2 regions of the Streptomyces sp. NPDC028305 genome follow, and region 1 is predicted to be linked to the other one. Evidence: predicted binding sites of a transcription regulator. Region 1 holds the regulator's gene; the other holds the start of a gene.
The links. The regulator HrcA, encoded in region 1, represses chaperone genes, less so after heat shock. The targets are predictions, from matches to a motif close to TTNGCACTCNGNNNNNCNGAGTGCNAA.

Region 1 (15,462 bases):
CGAGGACGGCGCGGGTGGGGCAGCCGAAGGTGAACGAGACGACCGGGACCGGGTCGTCGAGCAGAACGGCCAGCTTGGCGTCGTACGCGTCGTCGGAGCCCGCGTCGGGGTCGCCCAGCGGGGTGTCGTACCAGGCCGCCTCCCCGGCGAGCTGCTCGCGGTAGACCGCGACGGCGGCGGGGTCGGCGGTGAGGGGCTGCGGCATGAACAGGTTCACGCCGAAGGGCCGGGCGGTCTGCCCCCGCAGCTGTTTGATCTCCTCGTACATCGCCTCCGGCGTCTTGTAACCGGCGGCGAGGAACCCGAGGCCGCCGGCCTCGGAAACGGCGGCGGCCAGCTGCGGGCAGGAGGCCCCGCCCGCCATCGGGGCCTGCACGATCGGGTACCGAAAGAGATCGGTCAGCGCGGACGACATGACAACATCGTGTCATGTCCTCCGCACCGATCTGTACTCGGCTCAGGGCCCGTTGGACGGACCGCGTCCCCGAGGGGCTCCGGGCGCTTACCGTCCGTTGAACGCGTCCTTCAAGCGCGAGAACAGCCCCTGCTGTCCTGGCTTACCGCATCCCCCGGGGGCCACCCCCCGGACCCCCGGCCGGACGCCTACCGTCCGTTGAACGCATCCTTAAGGCGCGAGAACAGCCCCTGCTGTCCTGGCTTGAATTCGCCTAGCGGCCGCTCCTCGCCCCGCAGCTTGGCCAGCCGCCGCAGCAGCTCCTCCTGCTCCGGGTCGAGCTTGGACGGGGTCTGGACCTCGACGTGGACGATCAGGTCGCCCCGGCCGCCGCCGCGCAGGTGGGTGATGCCGCGCTGGTGGAGCGGGATCGACTGGCCGGACTGGGTGCCGGGCCGGATGTCGACCTCCTCCAGGCCGTCGAGCGTCTCCAGGGGCACCTTGGTGCCCAGGGACGCCGCCGTCATGGGGATGGTCACCGTGCAGTGCAGATCGTCGCCGCGGCGCTGGAAGACCGGGTGCGGCAGCTCGTGGATCTCCACATACAGATCGCCCGCCGGGCCGCCGCCCGGGCCGACCTCGCCCTCGCCCGCGAGCTGGATCCGGGTGCCGTTGTCCACACCGGCCGGGATCTTCACCGTCAGCGTCCGCCGCGAGCGGATCCGCCCGTCGCCCGCGCACTCCGGGCACGGGGTCGGCACCACGGTGCCGAAGCCCTGGCACTGCGGGCACGGCCGGGAGGTCATGACCTGGCCGAGGAAGGACCGCGTCACCTGGGACACCTCGCCGCGGCCGCGGCACATGTCACAGGTCTGCGCCGTGGTGCCGGGCGCCGCGCCCTCGCCGCTGCACGTCGTACAGACGACCGCGGTGTCGACCTGGATGTCCTTGGTGGTCCCGAAGGCCGCCTCGTTCAGCTCCACATCGAGGCGGATCATGGCGTCCTGGCCGCGCCGGGTCCTGGACCGCGGGCCGCGCTGCGAGGCGGTGCCGAAGAACGCGTCCATGATGTCGGAGAAGTTTCCGAAGCCCGCGCCGAAGCCGCCCGCGCCGCCCCCGGCGCCGCCCGAGGCGGAAAGCGGGTCGCCGCCCAGGTCGTAGACCTGCTTCTTCTGGGGATCGGACAAGACCTCGTAGGCGGCGTTGATCTCCTTGAACCGCTCTTGGGTCTTGGGATCCGGATTCACGTCCGGGTGCAGCTCGCGAGCGAGCCGGCGGAATGCCTTCTTGATCTCGTCCTGCGAGGCATCACGCCGCACGCCCAGGACTGCGTAGTAGTCCGTCGCCACTTACGACTCCGCCAGGATCTGTCCGACGTAACGTGCCACTGCGCGTACCGCTCCCATCGTTCCGGGGTAGTCCATGCGGGTCGGTCCGACCACGCCGAGTTTGGCGACCGCCTCGTCGCCCGAACCGTAGCCGACCGCCACGACCGAAGTGGAATTCAGGCCCTCGTGAGCATTCTCATGCCCGATCCGTACGGTCATACCCGAGTCCTTCGCCTCGCCGAGCAGCTTGAGCAGGACGACCTGCTCCTCCAGCGCTTCCAGCACGGGCCGGATCGTCAGGGGGAAATCATGGCCGAAGCGGGTGAGATTGGCGGTGCCGCCGATCATCAGCCGCTCCTCGGTCTCTTCGACCAGCGTCTCCAGCAGCGTGGCCAGGACCGTCGAGACGGTCCCCCGGTCCTCCTGTTCGAAGGACTCGGGCAGGTCCTGCACCAGCCGCGGCACATCCGAGAACCGCCGGCCCACGACCCTGCTGTTCAGCCGGGCCCGCAGGTCCGCGAGCGACTCCTCGCTCACGGGCGCCGGGCAGTCCACCATGCGCTGCTCGACCCGCCCGGTGTCGGTGATCAGAACCAGCATCACCCGCGCCGGGCTCATCGACAGCAGCTCGACATGGCGGACCGTCGAGCGGGTCAGCGACGGGTACTGCACCACCGCGACCTGCCGGGTCAGCTGCGCGAGCAGCCGGACCGTGCGCCCCACCACGTCGTCGAGGTCCACGGCACCGTCCAGGAAGTTCTGGATGGCCCGCCGCTCCGGCGTGGACAGGGGCTTCACTCCTGCCAGCTTGTCGACGAACAGCCGATAGCCCTTGTCCGTGGGAATGCGCCCGGCGCTCGTATGCGGCTGGGCGATATAGCCCTCGTCCTCCAGAGCCGCCATGTCGTTGCGCACCGTGGCCGGGGAGACGCCCAGCCGGTGCCGCTCCGTGAGGGCCTTGGAGCCGACCGGCTCCTCCGTCCCCACATAGTCCTGGACGATCGCACGCAGTACCTCGAGTCTGCGTTCGCTGAGCACCGCGCACCTCCAGTCCAGCCGTCTCATCAGGTGTTCCCCCTGGCACTCAATGGTCACGAGTGCCAGAACCCTCAGCCAGTGTACGGCGGGGTGCCGTGGCGGGGGCAAGAGCCGACGCTTTGCCACCGCTGGAGCTAGCGTCTCCGTATGGACACCCGTTGGGAAGAGGCGCGCTGGGAACATCTCACGCCGTCCGTGGTCCGGTGCCGCCTGCCCGGCTGGGACGCGACGGTCGGCGCGATCGCCGGGCGGACCGGCGTCCTGGTTGTCGACACCGGCGCCGACCTCGCCGAGGGCGCCTGGGTGCGCCGCGAGATCACTCGCCTCTTCGGCCGCCGCCCCACCCATATCGCCCTCACCCACCCCCACTTCGACCATGTCCTCGGCACCGCCGCCTTCGCGGGCTGCCAGGTGTACGGGGCCGCCGGGCTCGACGAACTGCTGCGCCGCGAGGGGGACGTGCTGCGTGACGACGCGGTGCGCCACGGCGCGGACCCCGGGGCCGCCGGGGAGGCCGCCGACCACCTGGTGCGGCCGCACCACGCGGTGTGTGGCGAGCTCACCCTGGACCTGGGCGGCCGGACCGTCCTGCTGGCGAACGTGGGCCCCGGCCATACCGCCCACGACCTGGCCGTGCTCGCCGCCGGGCAGGCCCCGGGCGAGCCCGAGGTGGTCTTCTGCGGGGATCTGGTCGAGGAGTCGGGGGCGCCCCAGGCGGGTGCCGACGCGATCCCGGGCCAGTGGCCCGCCGCGCTGGACCGGCTGCTCGCCCTCGGCGGCGAGGACGCGGTGTACGTCCCGGGGCATGGCGCCGCCGTGGATGCCCGTTTCGTCCGGGCGCAGCGCGCGGAACTCGCGGCTCGTTTCGGCGTGTCCTCCTGACGGCGGCGCTGCGGCGCTAGGGTCACTCGGGTGCGACAGTACGACCCGGACCTGACCCCGCCCTGGAAGCGCCAGGCCCCCGCGCCCGAGGTGCCCGCCGACCCCGATCTGGTCGTCGAGGAGGTCACCACCGGGTTCTGCGGTGCCGTGATCCGCTGCGAGAAGACCGCGGAGGGCGCCACGGTGACTCTGGAGGACCGCTTCGGCAAACATCGGGTCTTCCCCATGGAGCCGCGCGGCTTCCTCCTGGAGGGCCGTGTCGTCACCCTGGTGCGCCCGCGCGCCGCCGCCCCCACGGCCCCGCGCCGCACGGCCTCCGGCTCCATCGCGCTCCCCCAGGCCCGTGCGCGCGTCGCCCGCGCGGGGCGCATTTACGTCGAGGGGCGCCACGACGCGGAACTGGTCGAGCGGGTGTGGGGGGACGATCTGCGCATCGAGGGCGTGGTCGTGGAGTATCTGGAGGGGATCGACGATCTGCCCGCCATCGTCCGCGAGTTCTCCCCCGGCCCCGACGCCCGCCTGGGTGTGCTGGTCGACCATCTGGTCCCGGGCACGAAGGAGTCCCGTATCGCGGCCGAGGTCACCGGCGAGCACGTCCTGGTCGTCGGGCACCCCTACATCGACGTGTGGGAGGCCGTGAAGCCCTCCTCGGTGGGCATCCCCGCCTGGCCGACGGTGCCGCGCGGCCAGGACTGGAAGACGGGCGTCTGCCGGGCGCTGGGCTGGCCCGGGAACACGGGGGCCGCGTGGCAGCGGATCCTGTCCTCGGTCCGCTCCTACAGGGATCTGGAGCCGGCGCTGCTGGGGCGGGTGGAGGAGCTGATCGACCATGTGACCGTGGGCGGTCCGGCCGGGCCGTAGGCCGCGGCACTGGGTTGGCTGATCGATCGGTCAGTCGACGAGATCGCGCACCACCGCGTCGGCCAGCAGCCGCCCGCGCAGGGTGAGCACCGCCCGGCCCTCGCCGTACGGCTCCGGCGCCAGCAGCCCGTCGGCCATGGCCTTCGCCGCCGCGGCGGCGCCCGCCGGGGCCAGCAGGTCCAGCGGGCAGCCCTCCGCGAGCCGCAGCTCCAGCAGGATCCGCTCCACCCGGCGCTCCTCGTCGGTCAGCACCTCGCGGCCCGCCCCGGGGGACCTGCCCTCGCTCAGCGCCTGCGCGTACGCACCGGGGTGCTTCACGTTCCACCACCGCACACCGCCCACATGGCTGTGCGCGCCGGGGCCCGCGCCCCACCAGTCCGCGCCACGCCAGTACAGCTCGTTGTGGCGGCACCGGCCGGCCTCTGACGTGGCCCAGTTCGAAACCTCGTACCAGCGGAATCCGGCCGCCGACAGCGTCTCCTCCGCGATCAGGTAGCGGTCCGCGTGCACATCGTCGTCGGTCATCGGAACCTCGCCGCGCCGGATCCGCCGGGCGAGCTGGGTGCCCTCCTCGACGATCAGCGCGTACGCCGACACATGGTCGGGCCCGGCGCCCAGCGCGGCCTCCAGGGAAGCGCGCCAGTCCTCGTCGCTCTCCCCCGGCGTGCCGTAGATCAGGTCCAGGTTCACATGGTCGAACCCGGCCGCCCGCGCCTCGGCCACGCAGGCCTCCGGGCGGCCCGGGGTGTGGGTGCGGTCCAGCACCCGCAGCACATGCTGCCGGGCGCTCTGCATCCCGAACGACACCCGGTTGAACCCGGCCGCCCGCAGCTCCTCCAGATACCGCGGGTCGACCGACTCCGGGTTGGCCTCGGTGGTGACCTCTGCGCCCTCCGCGAGCCCGAACTCGTCCCGGATGGCGCCGAGCATCCGCCCGAGGTCGGCGGCCGCCAGCAGGGTCGGCGTGCCGCCCCCGACGAACACGGTCTCGACCGGCCGGGAGTCGTCCCCCAGCACCTTGCGCGCGAGCCGCACCTCTTCGACGACCATGTCGGCGTAGTTGTCGCGCGAGGCGAGCACGCCGCCGGATCCGCGCAGCTCGGTGGCGGTGTATGTGTTGAAGTCGCAGTAACCGCAGCGGGTCGCGCAGTAGGGCACATGCAGATAGAACCCGAGCGGCCGCCCCGCCGCCCCGGACAGGGCGCTCGCGGGCAGCGCGCCGTCCTCGGGCATGGGCTCGCCATCGGGCAGTACGGAAGGCATGCCCCCCATTGTCCGCCATCGGCACAGCACCCCGGGCGCCCAGGGCCTGTCCGGCGGATCTTGACGCCTGCGGCGGCCACGCTGCGGAGCAGCAGATCGACGCCCCCGCCCCTTGGCCCCAGGCCTGAGGCCGGGCCCCGCGCGGCCGACAGGGACCGGGTAGGGGTGGGGGAGCTGTCCTGACCGCCCAGGCGCCGCCCTACCGCGACCGCAGGACCAGCATCGCCAGATCGTCGTCCGGCGGCTCGACGGCGAACGCGTGCACCGCCCCGCGGATCCGCTCCGCCACGTCCTGCGCGTCCAGCCCCACGCAGTCCCCGAGCAGCGACGCCAGCCCGTCCCCGTCGTCGAACTGCCGGGCGCCCGATCGGTGCTCCGTGACCCCGTCCGTCACGCACACCAGCGTCTCCCCGGGCGCCAGCTCGAAGGTCTCGCTCTCGTACGTGACGTCGTCCACGACGCCCAGCAGGATCTGCGGCTCGGCGACGGTGCGCACCGACCCGTCGGGCCGGAGCACCAGGGGCAGCGGATGCCCCGCGCTGGCGAGCGTGCAGCGGATGCCGTCGTCGCCGTCCTCGCCCAGCGGCACCAGCTCCCCGTACAGCAGCGACAGGAACCGCGACGCGCCGCCGCCCACGGTCAGCCCCACGCCCGCGGCCACCGCCTCCGCCGCGCCCTCGACGGCGACCTCGACGGCCTCCTCGCCGAGCATCCGGTTGATCCGCTCCAGGACCTCCCCGACGCCGTACCCCTCGCGCGCCAGCAGCCGCAGCCAGGGGCGTACGAGCCCGGTCACCACGGCCGCCTCCGGGCCGTTGCCGCACACGTCGCCCAGCACGAAGACCCAGCGGCCGTTGCCCGCCGGGAAGATGTCGTAGAAGTCGCCTCCGGCGGATGTGCCGCCGGTCGGCTCGTACACCACCGCGGACTCCACGCCCGGGATCTTCGCGATACGGGAGGGCAGCAGCCCACGCTGGAGCACCCGGCTGATGGTCGCCTGCCGCGTGTACTGGCGGGCGGACGCGAGCGCCAGCGCGACCCGGCGGGAGAAGTCCTCGACCAGGCCGGCCACCTCGCCCGGCACCCGCATCAGCCCGGCCCGGCCGAGCAGCAGTGTGCCGACGGCGCGCCCGCCCGCGATCAGGCGGCAGGCCAGGGCCGCGCCGCCGGGCCCGTACGCGGCGGGGTCGCTGGGCCACGGCCAGGGCACGGCCCGGCCCCGCGCGGTGGCGGGCAGCTCCGGCGGCTCCTTTTCGAGCAGCTGGCGGAGGGTTTCGAGCCGGGTCTCGCTCGCGTGCCACACCTGGGCGAGCCGCGGCGGGCCGCCTTCCGTGTCGAGCCACACCGCGCTCCAGTCGGCGAACCGCGGCACGAGCAGCTGGGCGGCCAGCGAGGTCACCATGTCCTCGTCGAACTGCCCGGTCAGCAGGTCGGACGTCTCCGCGAGGAAGGACAGCGCGCCCTCCCGGGTCCAGTCGGCGTCGGAAGGGCGGACGCCGGCGCGTCTGGGGGCGGGGGCGAGGAGTTCGACGGCATACGCGTCGTCCTCGGCGCAACTGTCTTTGAGGGAGCCGTCTTTGAGGGAGCCGTCCGGGGAGTCGCCCTTGAGGGAATCCGCCGCGGAGTCCCTGGGCGCCTCGCCCGAATTGGCGGGAAGCGGATCACCCGATGAGGTGATGGCCTCGACCGCGGTGACGGGCAGCTGGAACCACACCGTCTTGCTTGCCCGGCGATAGGCCGTGCCCCAGCACTCGGCGAGTTCGGCGACCAGCCGCAGCCCGTGCCCGGCGCACCCAGGGTCGTCGTTCGCGTCGGGCGCCTCGCCGCGCAGAAAACGGGTGGGGTGATGGTCGGTCACCTCGACGACCACGGAGGGCTCTTCCCCGTCTCCCGTTAACACATCCAGCGCACAGCTCACCTCGACCGCCGTCCCGGCGTGCACCACGGCATTGGTGACCAGCTCGCTCACCAGCAGCACGACCTCGTCCGCGACCTGGTCGGGAATCCGGCCGACGGCGGGGAAGTCGAGCGCGCTCCAGTCGGCGAGGGCCGCACGGGCGAACCGGCGCGCGGCGGAGGCCGCCAGGGGATTGCCGGGCAGGCTGGTGCGCGCGGCGGCGATCCGGGCGGCCGGCGCGGTGCCGGGCACGGCCCCGAGCGCCCGCCCGTACCCGGATCCGGGCCGGGGGCGGGGCACTGCGCCCGGCACCGCCCCCGGCGCCGGATCAGGTGTGACAGAAGCAGGTGTGGCAGAAGAAGACGTCCCCACTGTGCGGCTCCTGAGCAGTCCCGGCGTAGCGCCGTAGTCCGACACCGACAGGGTGACAGACATGCCGCCCTCATATGCGCCGAGTTACGCAAGTGAGCCGCGATGAGGGGAAAAATCAGGTGAACACTGTGCCGGAGCTGCAACGCTTGTGCGGATCGTACGCCTCGTACGCCCCACGGGCCCCGCACGGTTCCCCCCGCCCGGGGCGCCCGGCGCGCAGGAACGCCCGGGCGTCCCGCGCGACCGCTCACACGCCCCGCGGGTGCTCAGGCCTCCCGCGCGCCGGTGTACATGTCCTCCAGAAGCTCCTTGTACTCCCGCTCGACGACCGGCCGCTTCAGCTTCAGGCTCGGCGTCAGCTCACCGTGCTCGACGTCCAGATCGCGCGGCAGCAGCCGGAACTTCTTGATCGTCTGCCAGCGCTGGAGCCCCGCGTTGAGCCGCCCCACATAGCCCTCGATCAGCTCCCGCACCTCGTCCGTGGCCACCACCTCGGCGTATGTCTTCCCCTGCATACCGTGCTCCTGCGCCCAGCCCATGATCGTCGGCTCGTCGAGGGAGATCAGCGCGGTGCAGTAGTTGCGGTCCGCGCCGTGCACCAGGATGTTGGAGACGAACGGGCACACCGCCTTGAACTGGCCCTCGACCTCGGCCGGCGCGACATACTTCCCGCCCGAGGTCTTGATCAGGTCCTTCTTCCGGTCGGTGATGGTCAGATAGCCGTCGGGCGAGAGCTCGCCGATGTCGCCGGTGTGGAACCAGCCGTCGGACTCCAGCACCTGCTCGGTCAGCTCCGGCAGCCCGTGGTAGCCCTGCATGATGGAGGGGCCGCGCATCAGGATCTCGCCGTCCTCGGCCACCCGCACCTCCAGGCCCGCGAACGCCTTGCCCACCGTGCCGGTGCGGTACTCCACCGGGTTCAGGAAGCCCGGGCCGCTGGTCTCGGTGAGGCCGTAGCCCTCCAGGATGTTGATACCGGCGCCGGCGAAGAAGTAGCCGATGTCGGGAGCGAGCGCGGCCGCGCCGGACACCGCGGCCCGCAGCCGCCCGCCGAACGCCTCGCGCAGCTTGGCGTAGACCAGCTTGTCGGCGACGGCGTGCTTGGCCTTGAGGCTCATGGGCACGGAGGCCGTGCCGGTGCGGCGGAAGTTGTCCTGGGAGGTCTTGGCGTACTCCCGGGCGACCTCGGCCGCCCACTGGAAGATCTTGTACTTGGCGCCGCCGCCCGCGCGGGCCCGCTGCGCCACGCCGTTGTAGACCTTCTCGAAGATCCGCGGCACGGCGCACATGTAGGTGGGCCTGACCACCGGCAGGTTCTCGATGATCTTGTCCTGCCGGCCGTCCACGGCCGTGGTGTGTCCGATGTACACCTGCCCGGCCGTCAGCACCTTGCCGAACACATGCGACAGCGGCAGCCACAGGTACTGCACATCGTCGGCGAAGAGGATGCCGTCGAGATTGCCGATCACGATGGCCATGTACGACCAGGTGTCATGCGCCAGACGTACGCCCTTGGGGCGCCCGGTGGTGCCCGAGGTGTAGATGAGCGTGGCCAGCTGATCGGCGCGGAGCGCGTCCATCCGCTCCCGCACCGCGTCCGGGTGGTCGTCGAGGTAGGCCGTGCCGCGCTTCTCCAGTTCGGCGAGCGAGAGCACCCAGCCCTCGGGGTCGCCCTCGGCCGGGGTCGCGTCCTCGGCCTTGATCACCACGACATGGGTCAGGTCGGGAAGGTCCTCGCGCTGCTCCCGCACCTTGGCGAGCTGCGCCGCGTCCTCGGCGATCAGCACCCGGCTGCCGGAGTCGGAGAGGATGAAGGCCGTCTCCTCGGCGTTGGTGTTCGGATAGACCGTGGTGGTCGCCGCGCCCGCGCACAGCACGCCGAGGTCGGTCAGAATCCACTCGATGCGGGTGGAGCAGGCCAGCGCCACCCGCTCCTCGGGGCGGATGCCGAGGTCGATCAGGCCGGCGGCGATGGCGAAGACCCGGTCCGCGGTCTCGCGCCAGGTCAGCGGCTGCCAGTCGTCGGGGCCTTCGCCCGAGGCGGGCGGGACCGGATAGCGGTAGGCCTCGGCGTCCGGCGTCGCCTCGACGCGCTGGAGGAAGTGCGTCGCCAGGGACGGCGGGCGGTTCTCGAGCAAAGTCTGTGTGTCGGTCACGGCATCCTCCGGAGCCCGCCTCAGTGCTTGCCTCGTGCTTATTGACTCGCGAGTAACCTTCGAGCAGTGATCAGGGTAAGGGCCGGAACCGTACCGCGTAAGGGGGCTTCGGCCACCTTGTTGAAACTTCGGAAACGACCTGGCGGAAGCGGTGGGGAAGAAGTCACGGGAGCGGCCAGTGGGTCCGGCGCGCCGAGCGCCGGGCCCACTGTCACCCCCGTCTTCTTACTTCTTCGCCTTCGCCTCGCCCTCGGAGTCGGAGGACAGCACCGCGATGAAGGCCTCCTGCGGGACCTCCACGCTGCCGACCATCTTCATCCGCTTCTTGCCTTCCTTCTGCTTCTCCAGCAGCTTCCGCTTCCGGGAGATGTCACCGCCGTAGCACTTGGCCAGGACGTCCTTGCGGATGGCGCGGACCGTCTCACGGGCGATGACGCGGCTGCCGATGGCGGCCTGGATCGGCACCTCGAAGTTCTGCCTCGGGATCAGCTCGCGCAGCTTGGCGACCAGCCGCACGCCGTACGCGTACGCCTTGTCCTTGTGGGTGATCGCGGAGAAGGCGTCGACCTTGTCTCCGTGCAGCAGGATGTCGACCTTGACCAGGTCGGAGGTCTGCTCGCCGGTGGGCTCGTAGTCGAGCGAGGCATAGCCGCGGGTCTTTGACTTCAGCTGGTCGAAGAAGTCGAAGACCACCTCCGCGAGCGGAAGGGTGTAGCGGATCTCGACCCGGTCCTCGGAGAGGTAGTCCATGCCGAGCATCACACCGCGGCGGTTCTGGCAGAGCTCCATGATCGCGCCGATGAACTCGCTCGGGGCCAGGATGGTGGACCGGACGACCGGCTCATGCACCTTGTCGATCTTGCCCACGGGGAACTCGCTGGGGTTGGTGACCGTGTGCGTGGAGCCGTCCTCCATGTCCACGCGGTAGATCACATTGGGCGCCGTGGCGATCAGGTCGAGACCGAACTCGCGCTCCAGGCGCTCGCGGATGACCTCCAGGTGGAGCAGGCCGAGGAAGCCGACCCGGAAGCCGAAGCCGAGGGCCGCCGAGGTCTCCGGCTCGTAGACCAGTGCGGCGTCGTTGAGCTGAAGCTTGTCCAGGGCCTCGCGCAGCTCCGGGTAGTCCGAGCCGTCCAGCGGATACAGCCCGGAGAAGACCATGGGCTTGGGGTCCTTGTAGCCGCCAAGCGCCTCGGTCGCGCCCTTGCTGAACTGGGTGATCGTGTCGCCGACCTTGGACTGGCGGACGTCCTTCACACCGGTGATCAGATAGCCCACCTCGCCGACGGACAGCCCGTCGGCCGGGGTCATCTCGGGCGAGTTGGTGCCGATCTCGAGCAGCTCGTGGGCGGCGCCGGTGGACATCATCTTGATGCGCTCGCGCTTGCCCAGGGTGCCGTCGACGACCTTGACGTAGGTCACGACGCCACGGTAGGCGTCATAGACCGAGTCGAAGATCATCGCCCGGGCGGGGGCGTCCTTGACGCCCACCGGGGCCGGGACCAGCCGGACCACCTCGTCCAGCAGCTCGGCCACCCCCTCGCCGGTCTTGGCGGAGACCTTGAGCACATCGGAGGGGTCGCAGCCGATGATGTGCGCCAGCTCGGCGGCGTACTTCTCGGGCTGGGCGGCCGGGAGGTCGATCTTGTTGAGGACCGGGATGATCGTGAGGTCGTTCTCCAGCGCCAGATAGAGATTGGCGAGAGTCTGTGCCTCGATGCCCTGGGCCGCGTCGACCAGCAGGACGCAGCCCTCGCAGGCCGCGAGGGAGCGCGAGACCTCGTAGGTGAAGTCCACGTGGCCCGGGGTGTCGATCATGTTGAGGATGTGGGTGGCGCCCGCATCCTGGGTGGGCGCCCAGGGCAGCCGGACCGCCTGGGACTTGATCGTGATACCGCGCTCGCGCTCGATGTCCATGCGGTCGAGGTACTGCGCGCGCATCTGCCGCTGCTCGACCACACCGGTCAGCTGGAGCATCCGGTCGGCGAGCGTCGACTTGCCGTGGTCGATGTGCGCGATGATGCAGAAGTTACGGATGAGAGCCGGGTCGGTACGGCTCGGCTCCGGCACATTGGTAGGGGTCGCGGGCACGCAGGGTCCTGTGTCTAGGCGGGACTCGGTGTTGTCAGTCAGTCCATGGTCCCATGACTGGCGACCGCGTCCGGGTTCGGCGTGGATTCGGCCCCCCGTCCGGTGGCTCCAGGTCGCGGTTTGGGACGCCGACAAGCCTGCTGGTAATCTGGCCGACTGTGTCTCGTGCCCCTCTTCGCGCGCGACACCGGATGCGAAACGAAACAGCGAAATCCAACGAACCTGCGAAGGCTCTTTACGTGGCGAACATCAAGTCCCAGATCAAGCGGAACAAGACGAACGAGAAGGCGCGCCTGCGCAACAAGTCCGTCAAGTCCGAACTGAAGACCGCGATCCGCCGGACCCGCGAGGCCGTCGCCGCCGGTGACGCCGAGAAGGCCACCGCCGCCGCCCGCGTCGCGTCCCGGAAGCTCGACAAGGCCGTCAGCAAGGGCGTCATCCACAAGAACAACGCGGCCAACAAGAAGTCGGCCCTGGCCAACCAGGTCGCCGGCCTCCAGGGCTGACCTCCGGGGCTCTCCTCCCGGGCTCACCCCCGGGGCGGCCGCCCCACCCCGCCGGCACGGACCCAAGCGGTCCCTCTCACCCGCTCCGTCCGGCAGCCGACAGCAACAGCTGCGGCACCGCGCCGCACGCGGCCTGCGTTCGCCACGCGGGTGCGGCGCACTCTGCTTCAACAAGGCCCCACGCTCGCCCTTTCCCCAGGGCAGCGTGGGGCTTTTGGCTGTTAATCGGGTATGTTCACGTCATGTCGATATCGGGGGACACACCCAACCCTTATGGGCAGCCCCAGCAGCCCCAGCCGGCTCAGCCCGGCACGCCGCCGGTCGCGCAGCCGAACCCGTACAGCCAGGGCCCTCAGCAGGCACAGCCGCCTCAGCCGTCGCCGTATCCGTACGCGCAGCCGACGATGCCCGCCATGCCCGCCGTCACCGCGATGCCCCCCGGTCCGCCCGGGCCCCCCGGGGCCGGGGGCTGGTCCACGCCCGAGACCGCGGCCGGTGCCGGATACGGGGCCGGGTACGGCCCGATGGGCGCCCAGCCCCCCATGCCCACGCCTCCCACGGGCTCGGGCGGCGGTGGCGGCAAGGGCTGGCTGTGGGCCCTGGGCGGGGCGGTCGTGGCCTCGGCGGTGTGGGCCGGGGTGGTGTTCTCGACCGGCGGCTTCGGCAGCTCCGAGGAGAAGGCCGACCTCGGGAGCTACCAGTACGCGAGCAATCTGTGCACCTCCAGCGACTTCTCCCCCATCGAGAACGCCTCCTTCAAGGAGAAGACCAGCACCTCCGGGACCAACCCGCAGCACAGCAGCTCGGAGGACCCGGCCATGGACTCGATGACCTGCAACGTCGACTACGAGCCCAGCTCCTCCTCCACCGGTGACTACTCCTCCGCGTGGCTCTACACGACGGCCTATCTGCACCGGAAGACCGACCCGACGCCCGAGTTCAAGGCGACGTACATGTCGTACAAGAACCAGAAGACCTCCACCACCCACTACAAGGTGTCCAAGGTCAGCGGCGTCGGCGACGAGGCGTATGTGGTGGCCCAGGAGTACGAGAGCAGCAGCAACACCAGCGCCTATGTGATCCTCGGCGTGCGCGACGGCTGGATGACGTACCAGACGACGTGGTCGCAGTACGCGTCGAGCTCGTCGGGCACCCCGGTCAAGACCAACACCGAGATCACCGCGATGCTCAAGGCGAGCGCGAAGGGGACGCTGGAGAAGCTCCAGAAATAGCCCCTCCGAGGGCCCTACGGCCCAGGCCCGCCGCCCCCGGGCGGGCCTGGGCCCTCGTCTCTGGGCCTAGCGGCCCGCGCGGGCGGCGCGGGCGATGGTGACCACCGCTTTCTCCAGGGCGTACTCCGGGTCGTCGCCGCCGCCCTTCACCCCGGCGTCGGCCTCGGCCACCGCGCGCAGCGCCACCGCCACGCCGTCCGCCGACCAGCCGCGCATCTGCTGCCGCACCCGGTCGATCTTCCACGGCGGCATGCCGAGCTCCCGCGCCAGGTCGCCGGGGCGCGCACCGCGCGGCGCGGAGGCGAGCTTGCCGATGGCGCGCACGCCCTGGGCGAGGGCGCTGGTGATCAACACCGGCGCCACGCCCGTGGCCACCGCCCAGCGCAGCGCCTCCAGGGCCTCGGCCGTACGCCCTTCGACGGCGCGGTCGGCGACCGTGAAGCTGGACGCCTCGGCGCGGCCCGTGTAGTAGCGGGCGACGACCGCCTCGTCGATCGTGCCCTCCACATCGGCGGCGAGCTGTGCGCAGGCGCTCGCCAGCTCGCGCAGATCGCTGCCGATCGCGTCGACCAGGGCCTGACACGCCTCCGGCGTCGCGGAGCGCCCGGTGGCCCGGAACTCCGTCCGCGCGAAGGCGAGCCGGTCGGCCGGCTTGGTCATCTTCGGGCACGCGACCTCGCGCGCGCCCGCCTTGCGGGCGGCGTCGAGCAGCCCCTTGCCCTTGGCGCCGCCGGCGTGCAGCAGCACCAGGGTGATCTCCTCGGCAGGGGCGCTCAGATACCCCTTCACGTCCTTGATCGTGTCCGCCGAGAGATCCTGTGCGTTGCGCACCACCACGACTTTGCGCTCGGCGAACAGGGAGGGGCTGGTCAGCTCCGCGAGCGTGCCGGGCTGAAGCGCGTCGGGCGCGAGGTCGCGCACATCGGTGTCCGGATCGGCGGCCCGGGCGGCCGCCACGACCTGCTGCACGGCACGGTCGAGCAGCAGGTCCTCCTGGCCCACGGCGAGGGTCACGGGGGCGAGTGGATCGTCGGTCGTCGTCTTCCTGGCCATCGCCGTCCAGCATCCCACGACCCGCCGACAACCCCGACAGTCCCGTCTCCCGGATGCCCGACAATGATCCGGTGACCGACGCACGACCTGCCCCCGTACGACACGTCCTGGTGCTGCCCGACCGCGACGCGGCGGAAGAGGTGGGCGAGGCCCTCGCCGACCGCTTCGGCATCGCCGAGGAACCCCACCTGATCCGGGACGCCCTGGCCGGCGAGGACGACGCGGAGGACGCGCAGTGGCTGGTCGTCGTGGAGGACCCGGCCGAGGCGCTGGATCCGGCGGCGCTCGACGCCTTCGCGGCCGAGTACGACGGGTGGCTGGAGGCCGAGTGAGCCGACGGGGTCGAGTGCCGTGTCCGGTGCCGCTGCACGGGCGGCCTGTCAGGCGGG
Region 2 (15,462 bases), on a different contig from region 1:
CGCCCACAGGGGTGACGAGACCCGCCCCGCCGTCCACGCCCGGGGGCTCGTACCAGCCGCGCAGGAACTGGCGCCGCCCCCGCGGGGAGGACGCGACGCCCTCGGGGCAGCGCGCCCGCACCAGGGGGCGGTGGACGGGGCCGGTGCCCATGAGGGTGCGGATGGCGGGCCGCACGAACAGCTCGAAGGAGACATACGCGCTGACCGGGTTTCCGGGGAGGGCGATGAACGGGACGCGGTCCGGGCCGACCCGCCCGAAGCCCTGGGGCTTGCCCGGCTGCATGGCCAGCTTGCGGAACTCGACCTCCCGCATGGCCTCCTTGACCACGTCGTACGCGCCGACGCTGACGCCGCCGCTGGTGACCACGATGTCCGCCCGGCTCAGCTGGTCCTCGACGGTCGCGCGCAGCGTCCCGGCATCGTCGGCGACCGAGCCCACCCGGTAGGCGATCGCCCCGGCGTCCCGCGCGGCGGCGGTGAGCTGGAAGCTGTTGGAGTCGTGGATCCGGCCGGGGCCCGCCTCCTGGCCGGGCTGGACCAGTTCGCTGCCGGTCGACAGCACCACGACGCGCGGCCGCGGCCGCACCTTGACCCTGGCCCGCCCGAGCGCGGCCAGCAGGCCGATCTGCGGTGCGCCCAGGACCGTGCCGGCCCCCAGCGCCAGCTCGCCCGCCGCCGCGTCGCAGCCACGGGCTCGCACATGCTGCCCGGTCGCGGCGGGGCGGAAGACGCGCACTCTGCCGCTCGCGCCCTCGGGGGCCTCGCTGTGGGCGGGCATGGTGGTGACCGGGCCCTCGCCGAGGCCGCCGTCGGTCCACTCGACGGGCACGACGGCCTGGGCGCCGGGCGGCAGCGGGGCGCCGGTCATGATGCGGGCGGCCTCGCCGGGGCCGACGGCGGGCGCGGACTCGCTGCCCGCCGCGATGTCGCCGACGACGGTGAGCACCGCGGGGTAGTCCTCCGTCGCCGCCCCGATATCGGCCGTACGGACCGCGTAGCCGTCCATGGAGCTGTTGTCGAACGGCGGGAGGGCGGAGGGGACGGTGATGTCCTCGACGAGGACGCACCCCTGGGCCTCGAGCAGCTGGAGCTCGATGGGGTCGAGGGGGTTGAGATGGCCGAGGATGTCGTCCAGGTGCTCGGCCACCGTCCAGAAGCGGTCACCGCCCTCGCCCCCACCCCGCCCCTCGCCGCGGCCGGACGCACCGGGCCGCGGCCCCCGGTCCGGGTCTTCGCTGGGGCCCTGGTCGGTGGCGCGTGCCGCGGTGCTGCTCACAGTGCTACATCTCCTCGGTGACGTAACGGCGAAGCCAGTCCCGGAAATCCGGGCCCAGGTCTTCACGTTCGCACGCGAGTCTGACAATGGCACGCAGATAGTCGCCACGGTCGCCTGTGTCGTACCGGCGCCCCTTGAAGACGACCCCGTGGACCGGCCCGCCGACGTCCGGATCGGCGGCCAGCGCCTGGAGCGCGTCGGTGAGCTGGATCTCGCCGCCGCGCCCGGGCTCGGTGGCGCGGAGCACGTCGAAGACGGCGGGGTCGAGGACATAGCGGCCGATGACGGCGTAGTTGCTGGGCGCGTCGGCCGGGTCCGGCTTCTCGACGAGCCCGGTCACCCGCACCACCTCCCCGTCCAGGGTCGGCTTGACGGCGGCGCAGCCGTAGAGGTGGATCTGGGCGGGGTCCACCTCCATCAGGGCGATGACGCTGCCGCCGTGCTGCTCCTGCACCTCGACCATCCGGGACAGGAGCGGGTCGCGGGCATCGATGAGGTCGTCGCCGAGGAGCACGGCAAAGGGCTGGTCACCGACGTGCGGGGCGGCGCAGAGTACGGCATGGCCCAGGCCCCTGGGGTCGCCCTGGCGAACGTAGTGCATGGTCGCGAGATCGCTGGACTCCTGGACGCGGGCGAGTCGGGTCTCGTCGCCCTTGCGGCTCAGGGCCTCTTCGAGCTCGTAGTTGCGGTCGAAGTGATCCTCCAGGGGCCGCTTGTTACGACCCGTGATCATGAGCACATCGGACAGCCCGGCGGTGACGGCTTCCTCGACGACGTACTGGATCGCCGGCTTGTCGACGACCGGCAGCATCTCCTTGGGGGTGGCCTTGGTGGCCGGCAGGAAGCGGGTTCCGAGCCCCGCGGCAGGGATGACAGCCTTGCTGATCCGAGTACGCGCTTGAGTCATGTACCGAACCCTATCGGGTGCCTTTGGGCGGATCATGAGGATTCGGTGAATATGACATGAGACAGGAGGTTTGCGCGCTCAATGATCAACATCGAAGGTAGTAAGCCGGAGTTGCGGCGAAGCCTCCTGGCGGTAAGAGCCAGGTTGACGGCGGATGACATCGCGGACGCCCGGTCGCGCTTGGCGTGTCGCGCGCTGGAGCTGCCGGAGCTCGCGGAGGCGCACACGGTGGCCGCCTATGTCTCGATCGGCGGCGAGCCCGGCACGGAGGGCCTGAGGGAGGCGCTGCGCGCGCGTGGCGTGCGGGTGCTGCTCCCGGTCCTGCTGGAGGACAACGACCTCGACTGGGGCCGGGACGAGGGCCCCGGCCGGCTGGTGCGCGCCCGGCGGGGGCTGCTGGAGCCGGAGGGGCCGCGGCTGGGCCCGGAGGCGGTCACCGGGGCGGACGTCGTGCTGCTGCCCGGGCTGGCGGTGGACCGGCGGGGGGTGCGGCTGGGCCGCGGCGGCGGCTCGTACGACCGCGTGCTGGCCCGGCTGGACCGGGCGGGGGCCCGCCCGGCGCTGGTGGTGCTGCTGTACGACGGCGAGGTGCTCGGCGAGGTCCCGGGCGAGGCCCACGACCGGCCGGTGCACGCGGCGATCACCCCGTCGGCGGTGCACCGCTTCCGCGCCGCCCAGGGCCCCGCGTAGGGCCGCCCGCGCTGCCCGTCACAGCCGCACGCCCCCCGCCGAGGCCTCTCCGCCACGAGGGGCGGAGGCTCGGCGAGGGGCGTGCGTCGTCTCGCGGAGTCGTCTCGCGGAGTCGTCTCGCGGAGTCGTCTCGCGAGGGAGACGGGGTGTCAGGGCGTGAGCGCCAGCGCGTCGTCCGTCGACTTCTCCACCGCGCTCTTGCTGAAGGACCAGGGCAGCAGCTCGCCCTTCGCCCACTTCTCGGTCTGGTCGGTGTAGTGGGCGTTGTAGGCGTGCCCGGAGGCGCCGGTGAGGTTGATCCACCGCGACTTGTCCAGATTGTCGAGGTTGACGACCATCCGCATCGACGGCACCCAGGTGACCCCGTAGCCGCCCGCCGCGTTCCACCCGGTGGCGTTGACCGCGCCCTCGCCGCCGGACAGGTTCCAGGGGCCGCGGTTGAGGAGCCACTGCACCACGCCCGGGCCCTCGGTGCCCAGGGTCTGGTTCTTCAGCGTGAGCTGGTGCAGCCGGCCCCAGCTCCAGCTGTTGATGTCCTTGCCCAGCTTGGCGGTGAGCTCGGAGCGCGCGTCCTTCATGGCCTCCGCCAGGAGCTCGTCCCGGTTGGTGGCGGCGGGCTCGAGGCGGGTGCCGGTGGTCTTCCACCACTTGTTCTTCGGATCCTTGATGATCTTCCGAATGATCTCGTACCAGCGGTCGCCGCCGTCCGGCTGGGCCGACGCCGCGTCGCGCTGGCCGCACTCGCGCACCAGCCGGGCGTTGCCGTCCAGGTCCTCGGCGGGGCCGGAGTCATCGGCGGGCCGGACCCGCAGGCACTGGCCCTTCACCCGCAGCTCCTTCGGAAGTTTATTTCCGAACGCGAGCATAAGGACGTTGCGATAGACGGCGTTGAAATAGGCGGCGGCCGGGGAGTCCGAGTCCTGGGTGTAGTCCCAGCCCTCCAGGAGCTTCTGCGCGCCCCTGACATAGTCGCTCTTGACGTCGATCTTCAGCAGGTACGGAGTCAGCAGCTCGGCGATCTCGCTGCTGTTGTCCATCTGCATGGACTGCATGTCGTCGGTCGAGATCTTCCCGTTGTCCTTGATCTTCGACTCGATCAGGTCGGTTATCCGCTGGCTGCGCGCCCCGTATCCCCAGTCGTCGGTCAGCTTGTACTTGTAGTCCTTGCCTATGACGGCCTGGTTGGCGGTGACGATGTAGCCGCGCTTGGGGTCGTAGTCCCAGGGCAGCTCGGCCTGCGGGATGTAGCCGTTCCACTCGTAGCGCGAGTCCCAGCCGGGCGCCGGGTAGCGGCCGTCGCCCTTGGCGCGCGTGGGGATCTTGCCGGGCGCCTGGTAGCCGATGTGGTTCTTGGTGTCGGCGTAGATCAGGTTCTGGGACGGGACGGCGAAGTCGCGGGCCGCCTTGCGGAAGTCCGTGAAGTTCTTGGCGGTGTTGAGCTCGAAGACCGCGTCCATGGTGTTGGAGGGGTCCAGCGCGGTCCAGCGCAGCGAGACCGCGTAGCCGTCACCGCGGTCGGGGGCCACGTCGCCGACCTCACTGCCGACCGGCGCGCTCTTGCCGACGTCCCCGAGTTCGTCGTCACGGTCGGAGACGATCGGACCGTGCCTGGTGGAGCGGACCGTGATCGTCCTGGACTTGCCGTCGGCGACCTTGATGGTCTCCTCGCGGGTCTTGAAGGGGATCTGCTTGCCGTCGTAGAGGTAGCCCTCGTCGGTGACCTTCTCCAGGTAGAGATCGGTCACATCGGCGCCCAGATTGGTCATGCCCCAGGCGATGTCCTGGTTGTGACCTATGACCACGCCCGGCATGCCGGAGAAGGTGTAGCCCGCCACGTCGTACGGGCACGCGCTGCTGACCTGGTTGCAGTGCAGGCCCATCTGGTACCAGACGGACGGCAGCTGCGGGGCCAGGTGCGGGTCGTTGGCGAGCAGCGGCTTGCCGGTGGTGGTGTACCGCCCGGCGACGACCCAGGAGTTGGAGCCGATGCCGGTGCCGTTCGGGCCGAGCAGCGCGGGGATGTCGTCCAGGGTCTTGGAGAGCGAGGAGAGCTGGGTCTGGAAGCCCCCGGTGGCGCCCGCGACGCCGTTCGCGGTGGAGTCGGCGGACGTGTCCGTGGCGGTCGCCTTGGGGTCGAACGCCTTGGTGATGTCGTTCACCGCGCCGCTGTCCACGATCGGCTTGTTGCGGCCGTACGGGTAGGACGGGTACAGCTCCTCGATCTCCTCGGGCTTCAGCCGGCTGGAGGCCAGCGCCCGGTCGACCTCGTCCTGCATGTTGCCGCGCAGGTCCCACGCCATGGCCTTGAGCCAGGCCACCGAGTCGACCGGGGTCCACTTCTCGGGCGTGTAGTCGTGCTCGAACTCCAAGGCCGCGTACTCGACGGACAACTCCTTGCCCTTGTGGTCCGCGAGGTAGGCGTTGACGCCGTCGGCATAGGCCCGCAAGTACTTCTTGGTCGCCGGCGACAGCTTGGTGTCGTATTCCTGCTTCGCGACCCGGTGCCAGCCCAGGGTGCGCAGGAACGCGTCGGTCTCCACCTGTCCGGAGCCGAACATCTCGGAGAGCCTGCCCGCCGTCATGTGGCGGCGCACATCCATCTCCCAGAAGCGGTCCTGGGCCTGGACGTACCCCTGGGCGCGGAAGAGATCCTCGGGGGTGTTCGCGTAGAGCTGCGGTATGCCATAGCCGTCACGCTTGACCTGGACGGGCCCCGACAGGCCCTTGAGCTGGAGCGACCCCGTCGTCTCCGGGAAAGAGGCACGGACCGTACTGATGCTCCAGTACGAGCCGTACCCGACGCCCCCCACGAGCAGCAGCACGACTGCGATCACGATCAGGCGGGCACGTCGGCCCTTCTTTTTGCCAGAAGGGCCGTTTTTGTTGGCGGGCATCGCTGTCCTTCGAGGGGCAGGGTGATCCTGGAGTGCTGGAGCAACCATAGGCGCAGCGCTGTCGCCTCCCCTACGCGGAGTCATGGCTGGGGCCGTCCCCCGGCCATCGCCCCTGAAAAATCGATGTGAGCCACCCGCGTCAAGAACCCGTAAAATGTTAGGTAAGGCAATGAAGTTCCGGTCGGTCGGGGAGCCTTCCGGCCGCTCCCGTGAGAAAGGTTCGGCCGCTGACTGTCCACCACCTCAACGAACTCCTGCTGATCTGCTCACTCGTCCTGCTCGTAGCAGTGGCGGCCGTCAGGGTCTCGAGCCGCAGCGGGCTGCCGACCCTGCTGATCTACCTCGGCCTCGGCGTCGCGATCGGGCAGGACGGGATCGGCGTCGTCTTCGAGGACGCCGAGCTCACGCAGGTACTCGGCTATGCCGCCCTTGTGATCATCCTGGCCGAGGGCGGCCTCGGCACGAAGTGGCGGGAAATCAAACCCGCCCTGCCACTCGCCGCGGTGCTGTCCACGGTCGGGGTCGCGGTGAGCGTCGGGGTCACGGCGACGGCCGCGCACTATCTGGTCGGGCTCGAGTGGCGGCAGGCGCTGATCATCGGGGCGGTGGTGTCGTCCACGGACGCGGCGGCGGTCTTCTCGGTGCTGCGCAAGGTGCCGCTGCCCAGGAGGCTCACGGGCGCCCTGGAGGCGGAGTCCGGCTTCAACGACGCCCCGGTGGTGATCCTGGTGGTCGCCTTCTCCGCCCAGGGCGGGGTCAGCCCGTGGTACGCGCTGCTCGGCGAGATCACTCTGGAGCTGGCCATCGGCGCGGTGGTGGGGCTGGCGATCGGCTGGCTGGGGTCGTTCGGGCTGCGGCATGTGGCGCTGCCCGCCTCGGGTCTGTACCCGATCGCGGTGATGGCGATCGCCGTGATCGCGTACGCGGGCGGGGCGCTGGCCCACGGCTCCGGTTTCCTCGCCGTCTATCTGGCCTCGTTGATCCTGGGGAACGCGAAGCTGCCGCACTGGCCGGCGACGCGCGGCTTCGCCGAGGGGCTCGGCTGGATCGCGCAGATCGGGATGTTCGTGCTGCTCGGCCTGCTGGTCACCCCGCATGAGCTGGGTGACGACGTGTGGCCGGCCATCGGCGTCGGGCTGGTGCTGACGGCCGTGGCCCGGCCGGTCTCGGTGCTGGTGAGCACGGTGCCCTTCCGGGTGCCCTGGCGGGAGAAGGCGCTGCTGTCGTGGGCGGGGCTGCGCGGCGCGGTGCCGATCGTGCTCGCCACCATCCCGATGGTCTCGAACGTGCCCGACAGCCGCCGCGTCTTCAACATCGTCTTCGTGCTGGTGATCGTCTACACCCTGGTGCAGGGCCCGACGCTGCCCTGGCTGGCGCGCCGGCTGCGCCTGGGCGAGGAGGAGGCGGCGGCGGACCTCGGTATCGAGTCGGCGCCGCTGGAGCGGCTGCGCGGCCATCTGCTGTCGGTTTCGATCCCCGAGCACTCCAAGATGCACGGCGTGGAGATCGGCGAGCTGCGGCTGCCGACGGGGGCCGCGGTCACCTTGGTCGTACGGGCCGAGAAGAGTTTCGTACCGCAGCCGTCGACCGTGCTGCGGCGCGGCGACGAGCTGCTGGTCGTGGCCACGGACCCGGTGCGGGACGCGGCGGAGGAGCGGCTGCGGGCGGTGGGCCGGGGCGGCAAGCTGGCGGGCTGGCTGGGCACGACCGGCCAGTGACCCGGCGGCGGTACGGGCGGGGGCCGGTTCGCGATCACGCGGGTCCCCGGCCCGGGGCGGCCGGGGACCCGCGGCCACGTGGAATGGGTCACCGTATTGCCCGCCGCAGTGGACTGGCGAGCGGGAATACTGCACTATGGAGCGTCGTTAGCACTCACTGAGTGAGAGTGCCAGGAGGAGTAAGTGCCGACCTATCAGTACCAGTGCACCGAGTGCGGCGAGGGCCTCGAGGCGGTGCAGAAGTTCACCGACGACGCGCTCACCGAGTGCCCCAACTGCAACGGACGCCTCAAGAAGGTGTTCTCGGCGGTCGGTATCGTCTTCAAGGGCTCCGGCTTCTACCGGAACGACAGCCGCGGCTCCTCGTCCAGCAGCACGAGCGGCACGTCCAAGCCGACGTCCGTGAAGAGCGAGGGCTCCTCGTCGGCTTCGTCTTCGTCGTCGTCCTCGGACGCGTCTTCGTCGTCGACCTCCTCGACGTCCTCCTCGGGCTCTTCGTCGTCGGCCTCGTCGGCCGGCAGCTCGTCGGCCGCCTGACCCGCGGCCGTCTCGATCACATACGACATCCCGCCACCCGCCCCCCGAGGGGCGAGTCGGTGGGATGTTCGTATGCACGGGCGGCGCTGGCTAGGGTGACCGCATGGCGGACACCAGCAGCACGCATGCGGAGATAGGGGTCATCGGCGGGTCGGGGTTCTACTCCTTCCTCGACGACGTGACCGAGATCACTGTCGAGACCCCCTATGGCGCGCCGAGCGACTCGCTCTTCCTCGGGGAGGTCGCGGGGCGGCGGGTCGCCTTCCTCCCGCGCCACGGCCGTAAGCACCACCTGCCCCCGCACCGGATCAACTACCGCGCCAACCTGTGGGCGCTGCGCTCGGTCGGCGTGCGGCAGGTCCTCGGCCCGTGCGCGGTGGGCGGACTGCGGCCGGAGTACGGACCGGGCACGCTGCTGGTGCCGGACCAGCTGGTGGACCGCACGAAGGGCCGTATTCAGACCTATTTCGACGGCGAGCCGCTGCCGGACGGGCGGGTGCCGAACGTGGTGCACACCACCTTCGCCGATCCGTACTGCCCGGCCGGACGGCAGGCCGCGGTGGCGGCGGCGCGCGGGCGCGGCTGGGAGCCGGTGGACGGTGGCACGCTGTGCGTGATCGAGGGGCCGCGCTTCTCCACCCGGGCCGAGTCGCGGTGGCACGCGGCGCAGGGATGGTCGGTGGTCGGCATGACGGGGCATCCAGAGGCGGTGCTGGCCCGTGAACTGGAGCTCTGCTACACGTCGTTGACTCTGGTCACGGACCTGGACGCGGGGGCGGAGACGGGCGAGGGCGTCTCGCACGGCGAGGTGCTGCGGGTGTTCGGGGAGAACTTGGAGCGGCTGCGCGACGTGCTCTTCGACGCGGTGGGCGCGCTGCCGGCCACCGATGCGCGGGACTGTCTGTGCGGGCATGGGCACGACGGCTGGGACCTGGGGATCGAACTGCCTTAGCGGCGGAGGGGTTCCACCCGCGCGGGCTTTACCCGCGGGGGCTTTACCCACGGGGGTTCACCCGCGTCGGCTTTACCCGCGCGGGTGACGGAGTTGTCCACAGCCTGGGGGTTGTGCACAGGCCGGAGCGGGATTCGGGGCGGGCGGGCATCGTGGAGGGGTCAGAAGCTCCCGGCCTCGCACGACAGGCGGTGATTGCCGTGTCCGACCCGTTCCGTTCCTCTCCTTCCCCTTCTTCGTCTCTTCCCTCTTCTCCACCTCTTTCTCTCTCCTCATCCCCTCTGCCCATGTCCCGGCCCCGCCCGGCGCCGTCCTGGGCCGAGCGGTCCCGTCGCACTCCCCCGACGTGCACGGTTCCCCGGTTCGGGCCGGTGCGGGTGGGCCGCGGCGGCCATCGGCTCCGGCGTGCGTTACGGCGGCGACGGCGCTCGATGGCGGCGGGGCTGGCGATGACCGCGGCGGCGCTGGCGGCCGCCGCGCCGTCCGGCGGCGGAGACCCGCGCCCGGCAGCGTCCTCACCACCGGAGAACGTCCGGCGCGAGCCGCGCCCGGCCGTGGTGTCCGCTCCGGTCCGGATCGCCGACGCGGCGGCCGTGCGGCTGCTGCGCCCCGGCGACCGGGTGGACGTGCTGGCCGCCCCGGGGGCCGGTCAGACTCGCGGCCCCGCCACCGCGCGTGTGATCGCTCGCGGCGCGGAGGTGACCGATGTGCCGCGGCCGCGGCCGGTGCGCGCCGCGGCGGGCACCGGGGCCGGGGATCTCGACCCCGGCGACTTCGACACCGGGGATTCCCAAGCGGCGGGCGGCGGGGCACTGGTGGTGCTCGCGGTGCCCCGGACGACGGCGGCGGCCCTGGCCGGCGCGGCGACCACATCGCGGTTGGCGGTGGCGCTGTGCCGATCTTGACCGTAGGTTGCGGAGCCGTCCGCTCCAGAACCGGCGCGGCGAGAGAGAGGCAGAGGGTTGAGCGAGGAGAAGAAGAGCGTCATGGATGGCTTCAAGGCCTTCCTGATGCGGGGCAACGTGATCGATCTGGCCGTCGCGGTCGTGGTCGGAGCCGCGTTCACGGGGGTTGTGAACTCCATAGTGAAGGGCTTGATCAATCCGGTTGTCGGCGCCTTCGGCACCAAGGACCTGGAGAAGTACCACTCCTGTCTCCAGGCGCCCTGCGAGACGAACGCGGCGGGCGAGGTCGTCAAGGGCATCCCCATCTTCTGGGGCACGGTGCTGAGCGCCGTGCTCACCTTCCTGATCACGGCGGCGGTGGTGTACTTCCTGATGGTGCTGCCGATGTCGCGCTATCTGGCGCGCAAGGCCGCCAAGGAGCAGAGGGAAGAGGAGGAGCAGGCCGACAAGGAGAGCGCCGAGATCGCGCTGCTCCGCGAGATAAGGGACGAGCTGGTCGCGCAGCGCGGCAGCCGATCGGGCACCTGAGCCCTCGGGCCCCCGGCGCTCCCGGCGCCCTCGGCGCTCAGAGGTGGTGGGGCGGCTTCTCGTCCAGGAAGCGGGCCAGATCCGTGGCACTGTCGGTGCCGTCTCCGGAGTCGCGGCCGGACGGGCGCTCGCCCCAGCCACGGTCCGTGTCGTCCGAGGACCGCTGCGCCAGCGGGTCGTCGAAGATCAGCGCGGCGGCCGGGTCGCGCGGTCCGGGGTCGGGGGCGTTGCTCATGGGTCAAGCGTACGGCTGGCCGGACGACGAGTCGGCGGCAGCGGCCAGCTGCTCGTGCCACCACAGGTCCCGGCCGGGCGTCCAGGACACGGGGCGGGCCAGCCGGTGGACGACCAGGACCTTCGGTATGCGCCCGCTGCCGGCCAGCGCCCGGTCGATCAGCGGCTTGAGCGGCTGCGGCTCCTCGCGCCGCCAGTTGCCGTCGGCGGTGATCAGCAACTTCGCGTCCATCTCCGCCAGCCGGTCGCGCAGTTCGTGCACCCGCAGCCCGATGGGAAGCGTGGAGCGTACGGCGTCGAGGCGGCCGCAGGCGAGGGTGGCGATCACGGACTCGGGGATCAGCGGCAGATGGACCGCCACCCGGTCCCCCGCCCGCACGCCGAGCCGAGTCAGGGCGGCCGCCGCGCGGCTCGCTTGGTCCAGCAGCTCGGCATGGGTCAGCTCTTCCTCGCAGTCCGGCTCACTGATCCAGCGGAGGGCGACCCGGGGGGCCTGCCGCGCGGCGGCGGCCAGGGTCGGGAGCTCCTCCGTCCGAGAGGTACGGGGCACGTTGATCTTCCTTCGGACGCGGGCGAACGGCATATCGCACAGCCTGCCGCCGCCCCATCAACGTCTGATGAACGTCCTGTTGATGCGGGGCCCGGCTGCCGCGCGGGCGGGTCCGTGCTACGCATAGCGCCCATGGATACCGACCCGAGGACACCCCGCCCTGCCCACCCCGGCCGGGCCGACGCCCTGACGGATGTACCCGGACTGCGCGTCGGTCATGCGCGGCGGACCGGTGGCGGCCAACTCACCGGCACGACCGTCGTATTGGCCCCGGAAGGGGGTGCGATCGCCGCGGTCGACGTCCGGGGCGGCGGCCCCGGCACCCGCGAGACCGATGCCCTCGACGCGCGCAACATCGTCCAGCGCGTCGATGCCGTCGTGCTGACCGGCGGCAGCGCGTTCGGCCTGGACGCCGCCTCCGGGGTGGCCGCCTGGCTGGAGGAGCACGGCCGTGGCTTCCGGGTCGGCCCCGACCCGGCGCAGGTGGTGCCGGTGGTACCGGCCGCCGCCCTCTTCGACCTCGGGCGGGGCGGCGACTGGCGGGCCCGGCCGGACGCCGTACTGGGCCGTGAGGCCATCAAGGCCGCGGCCGGAACGGGCCTGGGCGCGCCGGTCGCGCAGGGCAATGTGGGGGCCGGCACGGGCGCGGTGGCAGGCGGCGTCAAGGGAGGCGTCGGATCGGCGAGCGTGGTCCTGCCGTCGGGGATCACCGTGGCCGCCCTGGCCGCGGTCAACGCGGCGGGCTCGGTGATCGACCCGCTGACGGGCGAGCTGTACGGGGAGTGGTTCGCCGAGGCGTACGCACCGGCGGGAGGCGGCCGGGCCCGCCGCCCCGCCGAGGCGGAGCACGCCAGGGCACAGCGTCGGCTGGCAGCCGCGCGGGCCGAGTCGGAGCGGCGCTCGGCGGCGTCCGTGCGGCCGCCGCTGAACACCACCCTGGCGGTGGTCGCCACGGACGCGGCGCTCACCCGGGCCCAGGCGCACAAGCTCGCGGGCACGGCACACGACGGCCTGGCGCGCGCGGTGCGACCTGTGCATCTGCTGTCCGACGGCGACACGGTCTTCGCCCTGGCGACCGGCGACCGCCCGCTTGTGCCCGAGGGCACGGAAGGCAGCCAGGACCCGGCGTTCGGGGTGCATCTGGAGGCCGGGGCGCTGAACGAGGTCCTGGCCGCCGGGGCGGATGTGCTGACGCGTGCGGTGGTCAAGGGGGTGCTCGCGGCCGAGGGGGTGGACGGGCCGGGTGGCGTCTTCCCGGCGTACCGCGACCTGTACGGCCCCGGGCAGGCCGGGTCGGAGGGCGGGGCGGGAGCCCCGTAGGCAGAGCCCCGTGACGAGGGGCAGGGAGTCGAGGGAAGGGTGGGGAGCGATGACGGAAACGGAGACGGAGGCGGAGACCACCATGGACGCCGACCTGATCGTCGTCGGTGGGGGCCCGGCCGGCTGCGCAGCCGTGGTGATGGCCGCGGGCCTCGGAATCCGGTCCGTGCTCGTCGAGTCGGACGAATCGCTGTGCCGGGCGCTGGAGCGCGTTCCGGTGCTCAGCAATGTGATCGGCTTCGCCACCGGTCCCGCGCTGGCGGCGGCGATCAGGGCGGATGTCGCCCGCTCCGGTCTGTGCCGGGCGGAGCTCGGCCGGCGGGCCGTGCGGATCGACGCCCATGAGGACCGGGTGGAGGTCGCCACCGTGCCCGCGGGGGCGGCGACCGGCCCCGGGCTGCTGCTGACCGCGCCGTACGCCGTGGTCGCCACCGGCGTGGGGCCGCTGCGGCCCGAGGACGCCGGATGGATCGGCGGTCACCGGGGTCTGGAGCTGCCCCCGCTGTGGGAGGCGGACCCGGCCGCGCTCGCCGGCCGCAGCGCGCTGGTCCTCGGCGCCGACCGGCCGCTCGGCACCTATCTGCGGGCCCATCCGGGCCTGGAGAGCCGGTTTGTCGTCGCCTGTCCGCCGGGCGACGCGTACAAGGCCGAGGAGATCGCCCAGGACCCGCGGGTCGAGCTGGTGCCGGTGCGTCATCTGACCCTCATGCTGCCCGCGCCCGGGGAGCCGCCCTCGTCCGAGGCCCCGGTGATGGCCGAGGCGCTGACGCTGGAGGGCGAGCGGCGGCCCCTGACCGGCCACCGAGGGTTCCGCAACCTCGGCAGCGGCCCCACGCCGCCCGGCGGGGACCTCTCCGCCGACGCCTCGGGCTACTGCCCGCCCGCCCTTCAGCACCCGAGGGTCTTCACCGCGGGCGATCTGCGCTCCGCCCGCTTCCAGCGGATCGCGACCGCCATGGGGTCCGGGAGCGAGGCCGCGCTCGGCGCCTACTACGCGTCGCGCGGCCTGCCGACGGAGGTGACGGATGACGTACCGCCCCACGCATGACCCGGCGGTGAGGCGGAGTCGATCCGCCTCACCGCCGGGCGAGGGACGCCGCGGTCCGCGGCCGTGGGGGTGGCCGTGGGGGTGGCCGTGGCTCCGGTGCTGGTGCTGGTTCCGGTTGCGGTTGCGGTTGTGGTTCCGGTGGTCAGACGGTGGCGGGCACCTTCGCCTCGCCGCCGGCGCCGCCCGCCGCGGCCTCGCCGTCGGCGACCGCGGCCGCCTCGGGCCGGGCCGTCTTGCGCATGCCCTTGAGGACGATGACCAGACCGGCCGAGACCGCCGTGCCCGCCGCGATGGCCAGCAGATAGAGGAACGGCTGTCCGATCAGCGGGACCACGAAGATGCCGCCGTGCGGGGCGCGGAGCGTGCAGTCGAAGGCCATCGACAGCGCGCCGGTGACCGCGCCGCCCACCATCGAGGAGGGGATCACCCGCAGCGGGTCCGCTGCCGCGAACGGGATCGCGCCCTCGCTGATGAAGGACGCTCCCAGCACCCAGGCCGCCTTGCCGTTCTCCCGCTCGGTCTTGGTGAACAGCTGCCCTCGGACGTTGGTGGCCAGGGCCATGGCCAGCGGCGGGACCATGCCCGCCGCCATCACCGCGGCCATGATCTTGAGGCTGCCGGTGCTCGGGTCCGACACCGCGATGCCGCCGGTCGCGAAGGCGTACGCGACCTTGTTGACCGGGCCGCCCAGGTCGAAGCACATCATCAGGCCCAGGATGACGCCGAGGATGATGGCGTTCGTGCCGGAGAGCCCGTTGAGCCAGTCGGTCATGGCGCTCTGCGCGGAGGCGATGGGCTTGCCGATCACCACGAACATCAGGAAGCCGACGATCGCCGAGGAGATCAGCGGAATCACCACCACCGGCATGATGCCGCGCAATGGCGCCGGGACCTTGAACCGCTGGATGCCCATGACCACGGCGCCCGCGATCAGGCCCGCGACCAGGCCGCCCAGGAAGCCCGCCTTGATGGTGGTCGCGATATAGCCGCCGACGAAACCGGGCACCAGGCCGGGCCGGTCGGCCATGCCGTAGGCGATATAGCCGGCCAGGACCGGCACCAGGAAGGTGAACGCCGCCCCGCCGATCTGGAAGAGCAGCGCCGCCCAGCTGTCCTGCTCCGTCCACACGAAGTGGTCGGCGACGGACTTGGCGCTCGCGATCTCGTAGCCGCCGATCGCGAAGGCCAGCGCGATCAGCAGACCGCCCGCGGCGACGAACGGGACCATGTAGCTGACACCCGTCATCAGCCACTTGCGCAGCCGGGTGCCGAAGCGGTCACCGTGCTCACCGGCCGCGTCCATCGGCGACGGGCGGTCGGCGCCCGCGGAGGAGGCGGCGGGTGCGCTGATCTCGCCGCGCGCGGCCTTCTCGCGCACCTCGGCGATCAGCTCCGCCGGGCGGCTGATGCCCGCCTTCACCCCGACGTCGACGGTCGGCTTCCCGGCGAACCGCTCCTTGTCCCGCACCTCCACGTCATGCGCGAAGATCACCGCGTCGGCGGCGGCGATGGTGGTGGGGGCGAGCCTGTCGAACCCGGCCGAACCCTGGGTCTCGACCACCAGCTCGATCCCGGCCTCCCGGGCGGCGTTCTCCAGCGACTCGGCTGCCATATAGGTGTGAGCGATGCCGGTGGGGCAGGAGGTCACGGCCACGATCCGGAAGGGCGCGGAGGCCGCGGGTGCCGCAGGCTCCGCACCGGCTGCGGCAACGGGAGCGGGAGCGGCCGGCTCGGCCGCGTCGCCGGTGTCGCCCGGCTCGGCTTCGGCCGCCGCCGACGGCTCCGGCTGGTCGCCGCGGATCAGGGCGGCCGCCTGCCGCGGGTCGTCGGCGGAGCGCAGCGCGCCGGTGAACTCGGCGTTCATCAGCTGGCGCGCCAGGCTGGACAGGATGGTCAGGTGATC

Region 2: a site for HrcA is predicted at 7,633-7,659, ahead of ACZ4WQ_RS39825 (FmdB family zinc ribbon protein). Genes of this name have one in related genera too.

Annotation. Positions count from the first base shown of each region.
Region 1 covers NZ_JBVHTN010000001.1:1,071,015-1,086,476, forward strand. The annotation lists gene ACZ4WQ_RS05055 (nitronate monooxygenase) at 1-415, opposite strand, end outside; gene dnaJ (molecular chaperone DnaJ) at 604-1,743, opposite strand; gene hrcA (heat-inducible transcriptional repressor HrcA) at 1,744-2,760, opposite strand; gene ACZ4WQ_RS05070 (MBL fold metallo-hydrolase) at 2,908-3,642, shown strand; gene ACZ4WQ_RS05075 (DUF3097 domain-containing protein) at 3,673-4,503, shown strand; gene hemW (radical SAM family heme chaperone HemW) at 4,534-5,766, opposite strand; gene ACZ4WQ_RS05085 (SpoIIE family protein phosphatase) at 5,966-8,098, opposite strand; gene ACZ4WQ_RS05090 (AMP-dependent synthetase/ligase) at 8,302-10,191, opposite strand; gene lepA (translation elongation factor 4) at 10,417-12,282, opposite strand; gene rpsT (30S ribosomal protein S20) at 12,522-12,788, shown strand; gene ACZ4WQ_RS05105 (hypothetical protein) at 13,031-14,020, shown strand; gene holA (DNA polymerase III subunit delta) at 14,087-15,073, opposite strand; gene ACZ4WQ_RS05115 (hypothetical protein) at 15,127-15,405, shown strand.
Region 2 covers NZ_JBVHTN010000011.1:3,978-19,439, forward strand. The annotation lists gene glp (molybdotransferase-like divisome protein Glp) at 1-1,276, opposite strand, end outside; gene galU (UTP--glucose-1-phosphate uridylyltransferase GalU) at 1,281-2,183, opposite strand; gene ACZ4WQ_RS39810 (5-formyltetrahydrofolate cyclo-ligase) at 2,265-2,873, shown strand; gene ACZ4WQ_RS39815 (penicillin acylase family protein) at 3,023-5,767, opposite strand; gene ACZ4WQ_RS39820 (potassium/proton antiporter) at 5,977-7,485, shown strand; gene ACZ4WQ_RS39825 (FmdB family zinc ribbon protein) at 7,669-8,022, shown strand; gene ACZ4WQ_RS39830 (S-methyl-5'-thioadenosine phosphorylase) at 8,126-8,974, shown strand; gene ACZ4WQ_RS39835 (RcpC/CpaB family pilus assembly protein) at 9,406-9,879, shown strand; gene mscL (large conductance mechanosensitive channel protein MscL) at 9,961-10,407, shown strand; gene ACZ4WQ_RS39845 (hypothetical protein) at 10,445-10,642, opposite strand; gene ACZ4WQ_RS39850 (AMP-binding protein) at 10,646-11,191, opposite strand; gene ACZ4WQ_RS39855 (P1 family peptidase) at 11,324-12,511, shown strand; gene ACZ4WQ_RS39860 (FAD-dependent oxidoreductase) at 12,561-13,559, shown strand; gene ACZ4WQ_RS39865 (PTS fructose transporter subunit IIABC) at 13,702-15,462, opposite strand, start outside.